3 regions of the Marinomonas sp. PE14-40 genome follow, and region 3 is predicted to be linked to each of the others. Evidence: predicted binding sites of a transcription regulator. Region 3 holds the regulator's gene; each other region holds the start of a gene.

Region 1 (6,142 bases), 1.0 Mb from region 3:
AAGGTATAAAACACGCTAAAGTTGTTGATTGTTAAAGGGTCTTAACGTGTTTTATAAAAATATCATCACTGCACTATTGGCTATTTTCTTCGCCACATCAGTATATGCTGAAACAGCATATGTATCAGACATTCAATTTGTCTCAGTACGAGAAGGTCAAGACAATAGCACTCGTGCTGTTGAAAGAGGACTTCGTAGTGGTACATCTTTAGAGGTACTTGAACGAGCTAACGGCCATACAAGAGTACTTACTCCAAAAGGAAATGAAGGTTGGATTGCGGACTACTACCTCACAGGTAAAAAGGTAACGCGTGAGAAAGTCATCGAACAAGAAACCCAAATAACAGAACTCATCGAAAGTAAGCTAACCATTCAAAAGCAGCTTAACCAATCAAGTGCTCTCATTAATCAGCTGAAAAAAGATGTTGCTGGACTCTCTTCGGACAAAACATCTCTAGAGCAAAAGCTAGCTGACTTAAACGAGCTAACGCTTCAAGCACAAGAAATCGTGAAAGACAAAGAAGTAATGAGTTTTGAAGTTGACTCTATTATGCAACGCTTACAATTTGCAGAAGCTGAAACAATACGCTTAAAAGATGAGCGTCAGCTAAAATGGTTTATTATTGGAGCTGGCACATTAGTACTCGGAGTATTGTTTGGTGTTATTGCTCCTTCAATACGTCGTAAGAAAGCTAACAATGGAGCATGGTCGTAACTAGATGGAAGTTTCCATAGTCCACTCTTTTTTCCTTATCTTTGCCGGTGCAGCTGTTATTGCGACAGTTGCACTTTATACTAGACAACCTCTGATAATTGCTTACATCGCACTTGGTGCCCTTTTAGGCCCTTACGCACTTAGCCTTATCAATGAACCCAAACTCATGGATGAGATGTCTCACATAGGCATCATTTTCTTACTCTTCCTATTAGGTTTGGATATGCAGCCAAGCCACTTGCTCAATATGCTTAAAAAGGCCTCCTGGGTTGCCCTCTTGAGTTCGATTGCTTTTGCGGGTGTTGGTTATTCGATTGCCTTAGCATTTGGCTATAGCCAGATTGAATCTAGCATCATAGGCATCGCCATGATGTTCTCTAGTACCATTGTTTGTATCAAGTTATTACCCACCACAGTTTTACACCATAAGCACACAGGTGAGCTGGTTGTTGGCCTTCTATTGTTACAAGATATAATCGCTATTGCGGTTTTATTGGTGCTTTACAGCATCGCAGGTACACAAGAAAGTAGCGCTAGCCAAATCTTGATTCCTATCATAGGTCTGCCGAGCCTTATCGCTCTTGCCTTCTTATTTGTTAAATATGTACTGCTTAAATTAATTGCTAAATTCGACCGCTTTCATGAGTTCATCTTTTTAGTATCGATTGGCTGGTGTTTATCTATGGCCGTTGCGGCTGAATATCTCGGCCTTTCGGCTGAAATGGGGGCCTTTATTGGCGGAGTTGCTTTAGCAACTAGCCCGATCTCTCAATACATAGCAACGCATTTAAAGCCTTTAAGAGACTTTTTCCTAGTACTCTTCTTCTTCACAATCGGGGCAAGCTTTAATCTTGAGTTATTAGGCCTTGTGATAGTGCCTGCCATTATTTTGGCAGTTACTAGCATGCTATTAAAACCCGTCGTATTTAGATATTTATTAAAAGGTCTTAAAGAAGATGCCTCAACCTCTTGGGAAGTCGGCTTTAGACTAGGACAAGTGAGTGAGTTCTCTTTGTTAATTGCTTACTTATCAGCAAGTATTGGCCTTATTGGTATAGAGGCCTCTCATGTTATTCAAGCAACTGCCATTCTAAGCTTCGCGCTATCAACTTATGTGGTGATACTAAACTACCCTAACCCTATCGCCATATCAGATAAATTAAGGCGAGACTAAAGCGCAACAGATAGAAAAATGCCAACCTAGTGTTGGTATTTTTTTGTCTGTTTATCAAGCTACCTTCCATAGCTGTCCCTAAACAAATGTATCGACTTTGCTGAAAGTTACCGAGCTTGTATCAAACTCATAAGACTTTTTAAATTTGATACATCTTGCGACAATTTAGCTCTAGACTGACAAACTTTTGCGACATGCCAATGTTTTACTAAACACATCGAAAAACAACCGGTTTTTCATTTATTAAAATTCAGTAAAACAATGGAGCTAAACATGAAAAAGTATTTTAAAAAGACCTCTACTATTGCCCTAATTAGCCTTTGCGGTTTATCTCTAACAGGTCTTGCGACGGCTATGCCAAATGATGGCGATAGAATGATGAAGCATGGCAATATTCAGCTTGAGCGAGAATACAGCTTAACTGAAATCAATACCTTGGTTGAAGCAAAACTACTAAGAAGTCGTAATGCTGAGACAAGCCTAGAAAGTATTGAGAAAACCGCTCAAGGCACCTTTTTAGTTACCCTAAGTGGTACAGAAGAAGGAGAAAAGAGTTTTGAGTTGAATAAATATGGATTGCCGGTTGATGCACCATTCTTAGGCTTGTTTTCAAAACATGGCGGTAAAGGTGGCAAAAAAGGTAAAGGCCAATGTGACAAAGGCGAGCGTGGCTACAGCAAACACTTTGGCAAACAAGGTGACATGAGCCCAGAACATGAAGAAAGAATGGCAGAGAAAGCAGAAAGAAGACAAGAGAAGCGTGAAGCATATATTGAGAAACATGCCCTAACTCTTGAAGAAATGACCACGCTTGCTGAAGCTCGACTTATACGCCTAAATAACGAAAGCTTAAAATTAGGTGAAGTGACAAGCAATGATGAAGGTGGCTACACCGTGACTATTTTAAGCACTAATAATGACCTAGTTAGTCGCGTTAAATTAAATGAAGCAGGCTTCCCTGAGTTGAAAAAGAAACATCATTAAGGTTAATTCTTAAATCAAAAAAGCCCCTTTCGGGGCTTTTTTTGATTTTAATTTAACTGGGACTCATATCGAGCATCAGTTAACGTCTTAAGGAATGCCACTATGGCATCCACTCTTTTATCCGGTAATGCTGGGCCATCAGTTAATTCAGTCGCTAGGTTTATCCCAACTTCTGGCTGCCCCCATAATTCACCTGTTTCAGGGTTATTTTTGCGTGTAACATTGTTGTATTTATCATAAAACAAAACCACTGTTTTTAAGTCTTGAAAAACACCATTGTGCATATAAGGCCCAGTCACAGCGATATTACGCAAACTTGGTACCTTAAATTTTCCTTTCTCAGACTCAAAACTTGCTTCTGGATTATTAAACAAACCAAAATCAGTGGCTGTCACACCATTTACCGCTCTAAGGGCTTTATTCTCTGGCACACCTATATTGTGATAACTGAAATCGGTAAAACTTTCTGTTGCATAAAAAGGCGAAGAACTTAGCTGATGACACTGATTACAGTTAGTAAATTGTTCTGAGAAAAACAGGGTTCTACCCAGCTCTTCTTGATCCGTAAATGCCACTTCGCCACGTAAATATCTATCGTATTTAGAATCAAACGGCATAAACAGCTCAGTTTGCTCGAATGCCATAATGGCATCACTCATTCCTTTGTAAGCCCGTTTACTGTCCGTCAACACCTTATCCCCAAATAACTGCGTAAACAGTTTTTGATATGTGCTATTTTCATTAAGCCTTTCCAGCACTTGGTCCTCAGACAACATTGCCATTTCGCCTGGGTTTAAAGGCGGTCCAGCAGCTTGATCAGCCAGAGTTGAGGCTCTACCATCATGAAATTGGCCACCAATGTATTTACCTTCCTGATTTTTTGAAAACAAAGGGCTTAAAGCTGCATAAGCAGCAGTTGGCGCATTACGATCACCAATTGAAACATTATCTGAACCAAGAGAAGCCATTCCAGAGACACCACTATCTCTGTCATCAATAAAACCTTTTGCCGGGTTATGACAGGTGGCACATGACTGGTTACGGTTGAGAGACAAGTTAACATCAAAGTAGAGCTGCCCGCCTAATTTAGCCATAGGATCATCCATAGCAAGAGGTAAACTCGATTTCTTTTTTGTTACAAGCACACTAGTGGTTTCATCGACAGATTGACATGCTGTCAATGCAAAACCAGATAAACACAATAACCAAGTTAATTTGCGCACACTTCACCTTTTTCTAAACAATCTTAATTTGAACTTCTTACAAATAATAACACAAATAGTAAGCATTATCGTTTTGACAAAAGTCAAAAAAAAGCAGCATTTTCATGCTGCTTTTCGTAAAGCTCAAATAAGTATGATGTTAAGCTTGGTCTGGAAGGGTCACATTCAGCTCTAATACTGAACAATCCTCAATGTTTTCCAACTGTATTTGAACATCATCCGATCCAATATTGACGTATTTGCGGATCACCTCAATGATTTCTTTCTGCATCTGAGGTAAGTAATCTGGCTGCTGCCTTTTACCGCGCTCATGTGCCACTATAATTTGTAAACGCTCTTTCGCTACAGACGCTGATGTAGGCTCATTCTTACTTTTAAAATAATCAAAAATACCCACTCAACTAACCCCCAAGTAATCGTTTAAAAAAGCCTTTTTTAGGCACTTCCAAAAAGCGTAAAGGACGATCTTCGCCTAGTAATCTGTGTACTGCATCATCGTATGCTAAGCCTGCTTCTGACACAGTATCCAAAATAACAGGCGTACCTTGGTTAGACGCTTTTAACACAGCCTCAGATTCTGGGATTACACCGAGAAGAGGAATAGCCAGAATCTCTTCGACATCAGCCACACCCAACATCTCACCTTGTTCAACACGTTCAGGGTGATAGCGAGTTAGCAGTAAATGTTCTTCAATAGGGTCCATGCCTTGTTCTGCACGGCGAGACTTACTTTGCAAAATACCTAAAATACGATCTGAATCTCGTACGGAAGATACTTCTGGGTTAGTCACAACAATCGCAATGTCTGCGAAGTAAAGGGCCATTTGTGCCCCTCTTTCAATACCCGCAGGTGAGTCACAAACGATATAATCATAAGTCTTACCCAGTTCGTTTAAGACTTGCTGAACACCTTCTTGCGACAAGGCATCTTTATCACGTGTTTGCGACGCAGGTAATATAGATAAATTCTTTGTACGTTTATCTTTAATCAAAGCTTGAGTCAGTGTTGCTTCACCATTAATAACATTTACAAAATCATATACAACACGGCGTTCACAGCCCATGATTAAATCTAGGTTTCGTAAACCTACATCAAAATCAATAATGACAGTTTTATGGCCGTTTAGAGCCAAGCCAGTGCCAATAGCAGCACTTGACGTGGTCTTCCCTACCCCGCCTTTACCTGACGTTACCACAATAATTTTCGCCAATTTATTTCTCCCAAACGCATTTTTTATGCGTATTTATCATTTTTTATAATTTAGAAGGTCAAGCCATACATATTAATAGTCGCGGCATTAACTTAATTTGAGCAGACTAAAAAGCTACAACATCTAAATTTTCATCATTCAACAAAACTTGTGCAGATTCCTTCCACAAAATTTTCTGTAATGCATCACTCAGGATAAAATTACCCGCGATTGATACTAGCTCGGCTTCCATACTACGACAAAAGATGCGCGCATTACTATCGCCCTTAACACCAGCCAAAGCTCGGCCTCTTAAAGCACCATAAACATGGATGCTGCCATCGGCAAGTACTTCTGCACCTGCGCTGACAGAAGATAGTATAATTAAATCTCCTTCTGCGTATACCTGCTGCCCTGAGCGTATCGGTTTACTGATAATTTTTGAGCTTTGTGCAACTCTCTTCTCTTCAACGACAGTTTTAATCACAACATCAGGGTTAGCTTTATCTTGATTAACATTATTTTCTAATCTAGTTGCTCGTGTTTTTGATGCTGGCAACAAAGGTAAACTCGCCTCATCTTGCCAAGCAGGCTTATTCGTTTCATGTGAACGCCAGCCAATCGGGCTCAAGCCTAGATTTTTTAAATGTAGCAAAAGACGATTAAATTCGTCTAGATTAATCACTTGATCCAATTTTGACAGATCAATAATAACAGGGGCCATCTGAAAAAAGTTAGGCGCTTGCTCTACTTTGTTTTCAATTGCAGCAATCAGTGACATTTCATCAAAATGACTAATTTCTAACAAAATAGTGGTCACAACACTTCCTTTGAACTGGAAGTTTGACTCTGACAT
Region 2 (6,142 bases), 1.3 Mb from region 3:
TCTATTTCTAAGGTATGTCGTGATTTAGATATCAATCGACAACAGTTTAATAAGTATCTAAGCGGTATATCACGACCATCAAATTCAAATTTAATTAAGATATGTGATTACTTTCAGTGTGATTCAAGTGTCATCAATTTACCCCACCAGCAATTTGTCGCACTGAGCAAGCAGTCACCTAAGCAATCTATTAGTTCAGACTCACAGCACCTTTTAAACCTCTTAGAAATCACTTACCCAAAAGCCGATAAAGACTTAACGCGTTACCTTGGCTTCTATAATGTCTATTGCCATTCAATGGGCTTTCCAGGCTATATCGCGAAATCTGTGGCGCACTTTTATGTCAAAGAAGATCGCATTTTTTGTAAGACTATAGAGAAAATGGATAAGGTAGATGAAGAAAAAGGCCCATGTTTTACCTTTAAGTACTTTGGTGTTGTCTCTCTAATTTCAGATCGTATTTACATCATTGAAATGGAGTCTCTATTAAAGAAGAACCTATCTATGGCGATTCTTTATCCAACCTATCAACCAAAGTTTCAATTTTTAAATGGCATTAATGCAGGTGTCTCTAGTACTCACGGTCGAGACCCTGCTTGCCGCTATATTACCTATGAGTTTTTAGGCACAAATATCAATATTAGAGAAGCTTTAAAAGGCAGCGGACTGTATCGGCTAGATAGCCCTAAAATCAGCGAGGATGTAAAAAGTCGTTTGAAGGTGAAGAAGTCGACCATAGACCCTGATGTCTTTTTTGGTTACGACTATATATAAGTAGAGCTCATTAAAAGTAAAAGGGCTAGCTGAATAAAGACAGTCAGCCCAGTGCTAATTTACTCTCTTATTAGAGACGCGAAGTAAGGCTTTCCTTGCCTTGCTCGCAATTGCTTAATTTACAAAACTGAAAGCTTAAAAAGTGAAAGCTCGAGGAATAAATTAAGACTTAAAAAGTGTAACCCATGCCTATCATGACCACATAAGGGTCGATCTCAGCATCAAAGGTACCCACTGATGTTTTAACTTCTGTGTCTATATCCATATACCAAAGTGATGCATTGAAAAACCAGTCTTCATTTACTTCAACATCAATACCAGCTTGTACAGCTAAACCAAATGAATCATCTAGCTCTACTTCGGTATTATTTAGCTGACCAAACCCTTTTTCTTCAAAGAAAGTCGTATAGTTTAAGCCTGCACCTAGGTAGGGGCGGTATTTGCTGTCTGCTTCACCAAAGTAGTACTGACCCATCAAAGTCGGTGGTAAATGAGACACTTCTGCAATCTTACCTAAACCATTTGTAGAAACATCATGGGTAAAAGGGGTTGCCGCTAATAACTCGATACCCACATTATCAGTCATCATATAGGTAAAAGTTAAACCCACTTGCATATCATTTGTAAGCTCTAGTTCACCAGTGTTTAAAACATTATCACTGGATTCATTTGGCATTACTGAGGCTAATCCCCCTCTCATGAAAAAATCCCCTTCTTCATGAGCTATAACCATAGGTGAAGCTAACGCCAACATGACACTCAGAGGTACTATCTTTTTCATATTTCTGTCCTTATTGATTAGTTGATCTAGTGAGCAAGCAAAATATCAGTTTTTTAAAAACCTCCCTTAACCTAGATCAATAGAATCCAAGCCATAGTTCTACTAATTCAAATACCCAAAGCTAGATCAAACTTTTAGTAAGTATCTCGCTCTTTTCTTATTCGCTAATCATTCACATAAAAAAACAGACAAAAAACCTCAAAACAAGCCTAAAAATAACCGCTTATTTAATAACCATATTGTTCAATTCGTTTTTATATAAATGCAAAGTCAAGTTGTAAAGGTAGATATACACAAATCATGCATGCATTTCACAATTGGTGCCAATTGATGACACTCACAAGGTCAAAAACATGAACTTATTAGTAAAAGTTGACATTAGATTGACTATAAAACGCACGAATGGAAGCATAAGTGAGCAACACAAAGTGCTTAAAAAGCAAAAAAAACTTATGGCAAAACGATTAATCACAATCGCAAATACCATAAATAATAAGAGCAAATGGAGATTGTAATGAAATTGAAAAAGTTAGCTTATTTAGTACCTGCTTTGATGTATATGACAACTGCGCAAGCCGCTGACATAGTACAACTTAAAGCAGACCAGAATCAGTCAATTATTGGTCAATCTATTATCGGCCAATCATTAACTAATTTGCCGCAAGCCCTTAATTTAGATAACAAAAACTCTTTTAAGAGCCATGACGTTAAAGCGATTAAAAAAGCGCGTCTACGTCAACAGTTCAATGGAATTGAGGTGTACGGACATTCATTGTCTGCTAAACGCGACGCATCTGGCAAAGTAAGCGAAGTTGTAGGTAATTATATTGCTAACATTGGCAATGATGTGACCTCTGTAAGCGCTGATTTAAGCAAAAAAGAAGCCATTGCAATCGCGCTACAAAAGGATGGCCTATCTGATCCTGAAAGAAGCAGTGCTGAATTGATTATTTGGCTTGATGAAGGTCAAACTGCTCACCTAGTTTATAAAGTAGACATCTTTACAGGCGGTGATACACCAGCTCGCCCTATTAGCTTCATTGACGCTAACTCAGGTAAGGTTTATGAATCATGGAATGCACTAAACCATGGCATAATCGGTCAATCTTCACCATCAAACAATGACAAAATCATTGGCCAATCAGTAGAAGCAATTGCCAGCCAGAACGCAACAGGTATTGGTGGCAACGAAAAAACAGGTGTTTATTACTACGGCACTGACTACGGCTATCTGCAAGTTGACTCTGATTGCCGCATGGAAACAGACAATGTTGCAACTTATGACCTAAACAACAGAACATCTGGCGGTAGCATTTATGAATTCACCTGCCCAGATAACAATGAAAAAGCGGCTAACGGCGCTTACTCTCCATTAAACGATGCTCACTACTTTGGTAATGTTGTTTATGACATGTACCAAGACTACATGAGCACAGCCCCTCTTTCATTCCAATTAAAAATGAAAGTGCATTATGGTAACAATTACGAAAATGCATTTTGGGATGGCTCAGCAATGACTTTTGGTGATGGTTATTCCACCTTTTACCCTCTAGTAAGTCTTGATGTTTCTGCCCACGAAGTATCACACGGTTTTACAGAGCAGAACTCTGGCCTTAAATATGAAAATCAAAGTGGTGGTATTAACGAAGCTTTCTCTGATATCGCAGGTGAAGCAGCAGAGTACTACATGAAAGGTACAAACGACTGGCAAGTTGGTGCTGACATATTTAAGTCAAACGGCGCTTTGCGTTACATGGAAACACCTAGCCGTGACGGGTCATCTATTGACCATGCAGACGACTACTATGATGGCCTAAACGTGCATTATAGCTCTGGTGTTTATAACCGTGCTTTCTATCTGTTGGCTAACACCAATGGCTGGAACACAAAAACCGCTTTCCAAGCGTTCGCATTAGCTAACCAACTTTACTGGGGAGTTAACACCACTTATGACGAAGGTGCTTGTGGTGTAATGAAAGCGGCTGAAGACTATGGTTTTAACACAACAGACGTAAGTGCTGCTTTCACCACTGTTGGTGTTGATTCAAGCTGTGGAACTGGTCCAGAGCCTGGTGATGACGTACTTGAAGATGGCGTAGCTATCTCTGGTCTAAGTGCGAACACTGGTGGTCAACTAAGCTATGTTTACACTGTGCCATCTAATACTAGCTCAGTGAAAATCAAAATTGCAGGTTCTTCAGGCGATGCGGATCTTTATGTAAGCAACGGAAGCGAAGCAACGACTAGCAACTGGGATTGTCGTCCATACAGATCAGGTAGCAACGAAACTTGCACCATGTCTGTAAGCTCTGGCGACAAACTATATGTCATGATAAATGCTTACTCTAGCTTCTCTGGCGTAACCTTAACAGGTGACAAAAACTAAGAGAGTTTAGCTTAAGTAAAAGTTATATCCCCGAGAAAGCCCTCGTCATTTGGCGAGGGCTTTCTTGGTTTATAGACTAAACTCATCATTTACAACAGCTTATTAAGTTTCCCTATTCTGCTACACATCAGCGTAAAAACACCAATTCACAAGTTTTAGTATTCAGCCTCATCAACAAGCTTTAAAATTAACAGATTAAAAGTTTGAACGAGATCACCATGACAAGCCATAACACCCTAGACCTAGATGACGCATTTCAACTAGCAGAACCAGCGGCAATAGAAGCCATAAAAACATGGACTACACCCTTATTTATCGCTCAACAGCCTGATCATGAGTTTTTAAAAGACGATCTCCTAAGTTATATCTACCAATGTAAGAGCCAACAGAAAGAACAGATAGACAGCCTTGTTGCCCCTATTGCTAAACATAAACTTTTTGAAAGCCCTCTCGATTTTTTAGAAGCACAAACACCTGAAGTCATGGAGCTCAAGCGTATCTTTGAAGAGCTTTTAGCTGAAGTTGCATTTGAGGTTAATAAAGAAGCTTGGCCTGAAGAAGTCGAAGTCGAAGCAAATATCATCGAATCTTGGTACCACGTAACACAAAATGGTGGTTATCATGATGCTCACTCTCACCCAAATTGCTCTTGGTGTGGCATTTATTATCTTGATCCAGGTGAAAGTACATTAGGTGATCGCAATGGTGTAAACCGTTTTTATGACCCAAGAGTCAATGCAGAGCACTACTCAGATGCAGGAACAGCCTATTTGAGTGGTCAAGGCGTATGGGATTTTGAGCCGAAAGAAGGCCAAATTATCTTTTTTCCTTCTTACCTTAAACATGCCGCCCTTACTTACTTTGGCCAAAAAGACCGTATTGTCATTGCCTTTAATGCTGTGATTGATATTTACTAATCCTTAGTTAAAGCCCTTTATTCAAGTAAGTAAAAGCGAATCCTCTCTCCTTTTTTACAATATGTGGATGAACTATCATCCACTTTTTCTAACTGCCTTAATAAATTTCATCTAATATTCAACCTAACCTCATACCCGCACTGAAATATAAACAGCGCAAAAATGCCTTAAAACTGCCATTTAATTGCAACAAAGACTCACTAACCTGTGAGCAGGCTTAAAACTAAACACGCGTTTAATAATCTTCTCATAGCAATAAAATAGGTAGGGCAGTACTGATGTATACCATGAGCAAAGAATTACAGAACAAAGAGTTATCCTTGTCAGAAGCTCAAGAACATACAATACAAGAAAATGAGCTAACAGCATTAGAACCGACTTTTAACAAGCTTGTTGATACTGCAATCAGTCGTCGTCGTTTTTTTGGGGCAAGCGCTACAGCAGGCCTAGGTGGCTTCTTTGCTTTTTCAAGTGTTGGTAATGCAGTGGCATCTGGCATGGGTAAACACGCAATGGCAAAATCACCATTAATTGGCTTTGATGCCATTGGTACATCAACGGCAGATACTGTTGTTTTACCTGATGGCTACCAGTGGCAGAGCTTGGTTTCTTGGGGAGATCCATTATTTGCTAACGCACCAAAATTTGACCCTAGCGGTAACGCGAATGCGGCCAGCCAAGCGCTACAATTTGGTGATAATACAGACGGCATGAGCTTATTTCCATTAAGCGAAGACCGTGCAATCCTAGCAATCAACAACGAATACACTAACTACAAATACCTTTTTGCAAACGGTGGCGACAGTCTATCTAAAGATGACGTACTAAAAGCGCAACACGCTCATGGTGTTTCTATCATGGAAGTTGAACGTGACCAACACAACTACTGGCGCGTACTAGACAACTCTAACTTCAACCGTCGTATTCACGTTCAAACAGAAATGAAATTGACGGGCCCAGCGGCTGGCCATGATCTATTGAAAACGAAAAAAGACCCGAGCGGTACTCAAGTTTTCGGTACTATGAACAACTGCTCAAATGGCTCGACACCTTGGGGCACTTACCTAACGTGTGAAGAAAACTTCAACGGTTACTTTGGCGCTGACGAAAGTATTGCTCGTACAGAAGAACAGAAAATGTACGGCATCAAAAACAATGAAAAGCGCTACCAATGGTACAAACAAGATGAGCGTTTTGATTTTGGTAAAAACCCAAATGAGCCTCATAAGTTTGGTTGGATTGTTGAGATCGACCCTAAAGATCCTAAATCAACACCGCTTAAGC
Region 3 (6,142 bases):
TAGAACGCTTAACCGATAGAGCACTGAGTGAAAAACCTAAAATTGCTAAAATTGCAGATAATGTTGCTCATTATTTCGTTATCCTAGTCCTTATTTGCGCCAGCCTCACATTTATAGGCTGGACACTTGCAGGGTCAGATGAAGCCTATTGGATTATGATTAGCGTATTAGTCGTCACTTGCCCCTGCGCTTTATCACTAGCGACACCTGTGGCTCTAACATCAGCGACCAACAAACTTAAAGAGTTTGGATTACTCGTCACAAGAGGACATGTTATTGAGTCACTTGCTCGATGTAAGCATATTATATTTGATAAGACAGGCACTCTTACCCATGGTCAATTTGATATTAGTCATGTTGATGCTATTGATAAAAACCAATGCTTACATATAGCAAGCGCACTTGAGAGCGAGTCTATTCACCCAATCGCAAAAGCTTTTAGACAAATATCCCCCTTTAAAGCAAATAACATTATTAATCACACCGGCCTTGGTGTTGAAGGGATGATAAACGGCGAACGTTATTTACTAGGCAATCTGAAGTTTATTTCAAGCTTAGACAATAAAACAAAACCGAGCGCTTCTGACTTCACTGGTTTAACGCTATATTTAGCTAAAGTAAACACTGGAATTATTGGAACCATTTACCTTCAAGACAGACTAAGACCCCATAGCCAAGAAGCAATAAGTGATCTAAGACATAATAGAATTCAGGTGAGTTTATTAACGGGCGATACAAACGAGTCGGCAAACTCTGTGTTAAGCCCTGAGGCATTTGATCACTTTAAATGCCAAATGTCACCTGAAGAAAAGTGGCAATGGATCAACTCACAAGATGACAAAACTAACATTTTAATGGTTGGTGACGGTCTAAATGATGTTCCTTCACTGGCAGGAGCTAATACATCAATTGCCATGGCTGCAAGCTCTGATTTAGCAAAAATCCATGCTGATGCAGTATTGATTAATAGCCAAATTAATACAATCAATCACTCAATTAAGTTAGCCAAAAAGTGCCAAACAATCATAAAGCAGAATTTATTTTGGGCCGCTAGCTACAACGCCATCATGCTACCCGCCGCTATTCTTGGCTATGTTCCTGCCTGGGCTGCAGCAATTGGTATGGCACTTAGTTCATTATTAGTTGCCCTTAATGCTAGCCGCCTTTCTAAATAAACTATTGGAGAAAAAATGGAAAGCCTTTACCTACTAATCCCAATTGCAGCAATCTTTGTTTTTATCGCAGTCGCTATCTTTACTTGGGCGGTTAAAAAAGATCAATTTGAAGACCTTGACCGTGAAGGTCAAAGAATACTATTCGAAGAAGATGATAACGACAAAAACAAATGAGCGAATTCGACCTTTTAACTGCATTTCTTATTGGACTTGCTGGTGCAGGGCACTGCTTTGGCATGTGCGGAGGTATCATAAGCGCCCTTTCTTTCAACACACCTAATAGCAAAGGATTGCTAGCAACACAGTTAAATTACAATTTAGGGCGAATTACTAGCTACTCTATCCTAGCCCTTGTTTTTAGCTTCTTCTTTCAGTCTTTTAGCGATTATTATGAAAGCGCCAGTTATGCACTAAGAACCTTTGCAGCCACTATTCTCTTTCTCATGGGCCTTTATCTTTTAAAACAGTCACAACTAATATTAAAAGTTGAAAAGCTTGGCTCATTTGGCTGGCAATATATAGCCCCTTTCGCAAAGAAATTATTACCTATCAAAACCAGAAAACAAGCCTTTTTAGCTGGCTTTGTTTGGGGCTGGCTACCCTGTGGACTTGTTTATTCCAGTTTAATTTGGATCTCAGCTAGATCCACACCTTTTGAAGCCATACTACTTATGCTTGCATTTGGGCTTGGCACCATGCCGGCAATGTTAGCTACCGGAATATTCAGTAAAAGCCTAAAAGAAAGCTGGAAACAGTACCACCTCAATACCGTTAGCGGTGTCTTTATGCTGATTTACGCTATTTGGACATTTCCATTTTTCCAAAACTTAATACAAGCTGCTTTCCTTAGATAGCGCCATATTTATAAAACACGCCAACCAAAAGGCTGACATATATCAATTTTTAAATTTCCTTAGCAGTTAAAATACTATAAGAATTTTTAATAGGACGTTTAGATGCTCTGGAATACACAACTCATTCAAAAATATAATATTTCGGGTCCTAGATATACCTCTTACCCTACTGCACCTCAATTTAGCAGCAACATTAGCAAGCTCTCTTTAATTGAAGAAATGCTGATGCCCTCAAAAAAACCATTAAGTCTCTACTTTCATGTCCCCTACTGCGCAAAGCTTTGCTATTACTGTGCGTGCAATAAAGTAATCACAAGTAACTACAAAAAAGGCGATGAGTACCTTGAACTTCTTATTGAAGAAATTCGCCTTAAATCTTTAATGCTTAACGATGAAAGAGAAGTACAACAACTTCACTTTGGGGGTGGCACCCCTACCTTCTTATCAACCGATGCCTTTAAAAAATTGATTAACTACATCAAGCAAGAGTTCAATTTACTTCCCGATGATGAAGGTGAATACAGCATAGAGGTTGACCCAAGAGAAGTTAGCCAAGAAAAGCTGTCAGCACTAAGAGAACTCGGCTTTAACCGCCTTAGCTATGGCATTCAAGATTTTGACAAACGAGTCCAAACTACTATTAATCGCATACAAAGCTACGAATTAATTGACAGCCTAATGCAGTGTAGTCGTAAACTAGGTTATCACTCTATCAATTTCGACCTAATATATGGGCTTCCATATCAAACTGCTGAAAGCTTTGAACAAACCCTTAATCAAGTAATCAAACTTGATCCTGATAGGATTTCAGTATTTAACTATGCTCATTTACCTAAACGGTTTGCTTCTCAAAGACAGATTCCAGAAGATCAGTTACCAGACACAAATACAAAATTAGCTATTCTTAAATTATGCATCGATATGCTTACCAGTGCAGGCTATCAATACATAGGAATGGATCATTTCGCCAAACCCAAGGATGCGTTGGCAAAAGCACAAAATAAAGGAGAGTTGAAACGAAATTTCCAAGGATATACAACACATGCAAACTGTGACCTATTGGCATTTGGCACATCAGCTATCAGTCAAATAGGCAAAACATATGTTCAAAATCATACGGCGACAAAAGATTATCGCAAAAGCATTGAAAGCGGTCAGTTAGCGATTATGAAGGGATACATGAGTAATCGTGACGACCAAATAAGACATAAGGTCATTATGTCTTTAATTTGCAACTTTGAACTAGATTCAAGTGACATTGAGAGTGAGTTTAATATCGTATTTTCAAATTACTTTAAAAATGAACTATCAGAGCTTAGAAAACTAGAGAAAGACGGCATTATTAAGTTAACAAATGAGCCAATACCTTATATTAGGGTCACGGACTCTGGCAGACTTTTAATCCGCTGCATTTGCATGACTTTTGATAAATACTTAAATAACGTAATTTCATACTCTAAAGTAATTTAGAAACATAGATCAAGTTCAGGGAGATCATTATGTCTTTAGCTCTTAACAACGCTCGATTTAACAGTAAACTTACATCTCAATGCCAGAATTGCAGCCTTAGCGCGCTATGCCTGCCAATTTCTTTAGCTGATGACGATGTTAATCGATTGGATCAGATCATTGAACGTAAAAAACCTCTAAAAAAAGGGGATATTTTATTTCGTCAGGGAGACGAGTTCGAATCTGTGTATGCCGTACGTACCGGCACACTTAAAACTTTTAATATCACTAACTCTGGTGAAGAGCAAATTACAGGCTTTTACTGCCCAAGTGAGCTTCTTGGCCTTAGCGGGATAGATAAAAACATTTATCCAGTGTCTGCAAAAGCGCTTGAAACAACCACGGTGTGTGAAATTCCTTTTTCTCATTTAGAGCAATTATCTGAACAGATCCCTACTCTTAAGCATCAACTTTTTAAAGTGATGAGCCGCAAAATTTGTGATGACCAACAAATGATGGTGCTATTAGGTAAAAAAAATGCAGATGAGAAAGTCGCTTCTTTATTACTAAATTTAAGTGCGCGCTTTAAAAAACGTGGCTATTCTGCAACATCATTTAGACTTGCCATGTCTCGTGGTGAAATCGGCAATTATCTTGGTTTAGCAGTTGAAACCGTTAGTCGAGTAATCACACGTTTTCAAAAAAACGGCATGATTCAAGTTGATGGCAAAGAAATTAGCATTATCGATCTAGATCAAATGCAAAAACTAATCGGCATGTCAGAAGATTGTGATAAAATTGAAAGTATTTGATAGCTAACACAAGGCGATATAATGCTTTACGATGATTTTTACATAAAATCTTTAATACAAACAGTTGAAGACTGGCCTAAAGAAGGTATTAGTTTTAGAGACATCACTCCAATTTTCTCAGACCCTAAGGGTTTGAGAATGGTTGTTGATGCTTATATTCATAGGTATATAGCAACTGATATAAGCCACATTGCCTGCATTGATGCTCGTGGCTTTCTTATCGCTTCTATTCTTGCTTATGAGCTGCAAAAGCCTCTAATTCTTGTGCGCAAAAAAGGCAAACTACCAGGTGCAACTATTTCACAAAAGTATGCGCTTGAGTACGGAGAAGCAGAGCTAGAGATTCAAGAAGGTGCTGTATCTGAGGGTGATCAAGTATTACTCTTTGACGACTTAATAGCGACTGGTGGCACGCTTTGCGCTGCTATCAGCCTATTAAAATCACAAGGCGCTAACATCAAAGAAGTTGCAGCTATTATTGACCTACCTGATTTAAAAGGCAGTCAGATTATTAGTGACTTAGAGATACCCGTTTATAGTCTCTGCGCCTTTGAAGGCGAATAAAAAAAGGGCGCTAATTTAGCGCCCTTTTTTTTGATTCTGTTTTAGTCACACCTAGAAGTAAGCTGCTACTCCAATGTGCACACCCTCATCCAAAGTATACTTTTCACTATGATCATTAAATTCAGTTTTTACAACACTATAGCTAAAATAAACTCTTGCATTACGTGTTGCAAAATATTCCACTCTCAAATCAGCTTCGTGCTGTCTTTTCATATCTCCATAGGTGAAAAGCCCTGGGTAGTAATAACCAGATGCATATATGCTTACACGGTTAGCTTGTGGAATAATGTAACGATAATAACCACCTAATCCTACACCGTAACCTGAATCGTTAGCACCTAGATCACCCTCTACTGCACGCAATCTTGCACCAACGCCGACTTCAATAGGGTCAGCCTTATCAACAATCATTACGCCAACATAACCAGATTTACCGCCTTCAGATAAATACAAAGCACCCGCTTCAATCTCAACAGGATCTATGCTTAAAGACGCATTTAATTTAGCCGTATCATCAGATAGAGTACCTGAAACACTTGAAGCATTTGCTCCAACACTTAACAAACCAAGCGCAAAAGTAATTGCATATTTATTAAAACTCATCAATATATCCTATAGTGAAATTATATTTAATTTATCTAAGGCATCTGGACTAATAGATAAATCTTTAAAATCAAATAAATTTGTATCTGCCATATGCGACGGTACGATATTTTGCATACTTGTAAACAACGTATCGGTACGACCGGGATATTCTTTATCCCATTGTTGTAACATATTTTTGATAACCTGACGCTGTAAATTTTCTTGTGAACCACAAAGATTGCACGGAATAATCGGATATTCCTTTATTTCAGAAAAAGTCTCAATATCTTTTTCTTTACAGTATGCAAGTGGTCTAATTACCATATGACGACCATCATCACTTAACAATTTAGGCGGCATGGATTTAATTTTCCCACCAAAAAACATATTTAAAAACAAAGTTTCTAAGATATCATCTCTATGATGCCCAAGCGCAATTTTAGTTGCACCGATTTCATCCGCAAAACCATATAAAGAACCGCGTCTTAAACGTGAACATAAGCCACATGTCGTTTTACCTTCAGGTACAAGCTCTTTAACAATACTATAGGTGTCACGCTCTAGAATATGATAATCAACACCAATTGATGACAAATATTCAGGCAAAATATGTTCAGGAAAACCAGGTTGTTTTTGATCCAAGTTAACAGCAACAATACTAAACTCTATCGGAGCACTTGCTTGAAGATTTCTTAATATCTCC

The links. The regulator FNR, encoded in region 3, switches genes on or off when oxygen is low (the NO sensors DNR and NnrR bind a similar motif). The targets are predictions, from matches to a motif close to TTGATNTANATCAA.
Region 1: a site for FNR is predicted at 4,170-4,183, ahead of Q0A08_RS24015 (cytochrome-c peroxidase). Genes of this name have one in related genera too.
Region 2: a site for FNR is predicted at 1,622-1,635, ahead of Q0A08_RS22725 (OmpW family outer membrane protein). Genes of this name have one in related genera too.

What each region holds. Positions count from the first base shown of each region.
Region 1 is NZ_CP130700.1:5,201,730-5,207,871, reverse strand. Features, by position in the region: gene Q0A08_RS24030 (TIGR04211 family SH3 domain-containing protein) at 47-715, shown strand; gene Q0A08_RS24025 (cation:proton antiporter) at 720-1,889, shown strand; gene Q0A08_RS24020 (hypothetical protein) at 2,163-2,873, shown strand; gene Q0A08_RS24015 (cytochrome-c peroxidase) at 2,921-4,096, opposite strand; gene minE (cell division topological specificity factor MinE) at 4,236-4,493, opposite strand; gene minD (septum site-determining protein MinD) at 4,498-5,307, opposite strand; gene minC (septum site-determining protein MinC) at 5,414-6,142, opposite strand.
Region 2 is NZ_CP130700.1:4,901,299-4,907,440, reverse strand. Features, by position in the region: gene Q0A08_RS22730 (helix-turn-helix domain-containing protein) at 1-774, shown strand, start outside; gene Q0A08_RS22725 (OmpW family outer membrane protein) at 944-1,555, opposite strand; gene Q0A08_RS22720 (M4 family metallopeptidase) at 2,070-3,941, shown strand; gene Q0A08_RS22715 (putative 2OG-Fe(II) oxygenase) at 4,160-4,858, shown strand; gene Q0A08_RS22710 (PhoX family protein) at 5,146-6,142, shown strand, end outside.
Region 3 is NZ_CP130700.1:1,008,654-1,014,795, forward strand. Features, by position in the region: gene Q0A08_RS04595 (heavy metal translocating P-type ATPase) at 1-1,175, shown strand, start outside; gene ccoS (cbb3-type cytochrome oxidase assembly protein CcoS) at 1,191-1,349, shown strand; gene Q0A08_RS04605 (sulfite exporter TauE/SafE family protein) at 1,346-2,029, shown strand; gene hemN (oxygen-independent coproporphyrinogen III oxidase) at 2,132-3,499, shown strand; gene fnr (fumarate/nitrate reduction transcriptional regulator Fnr) at 3,529-4,290, shown strand; gene Q0A08_RS04620 (adenine phosphoribosyltransferase) at 4,312-4,854, shown strand; gene Q0A08_RS04625 (YfaZ family outer membrane protein) at 4,906-5,457, opposite strand; gene ttcA (tRNA 2-thiocytidine(32) synthetase TtcA) at 5,467-6,142, opposite strand, start outside.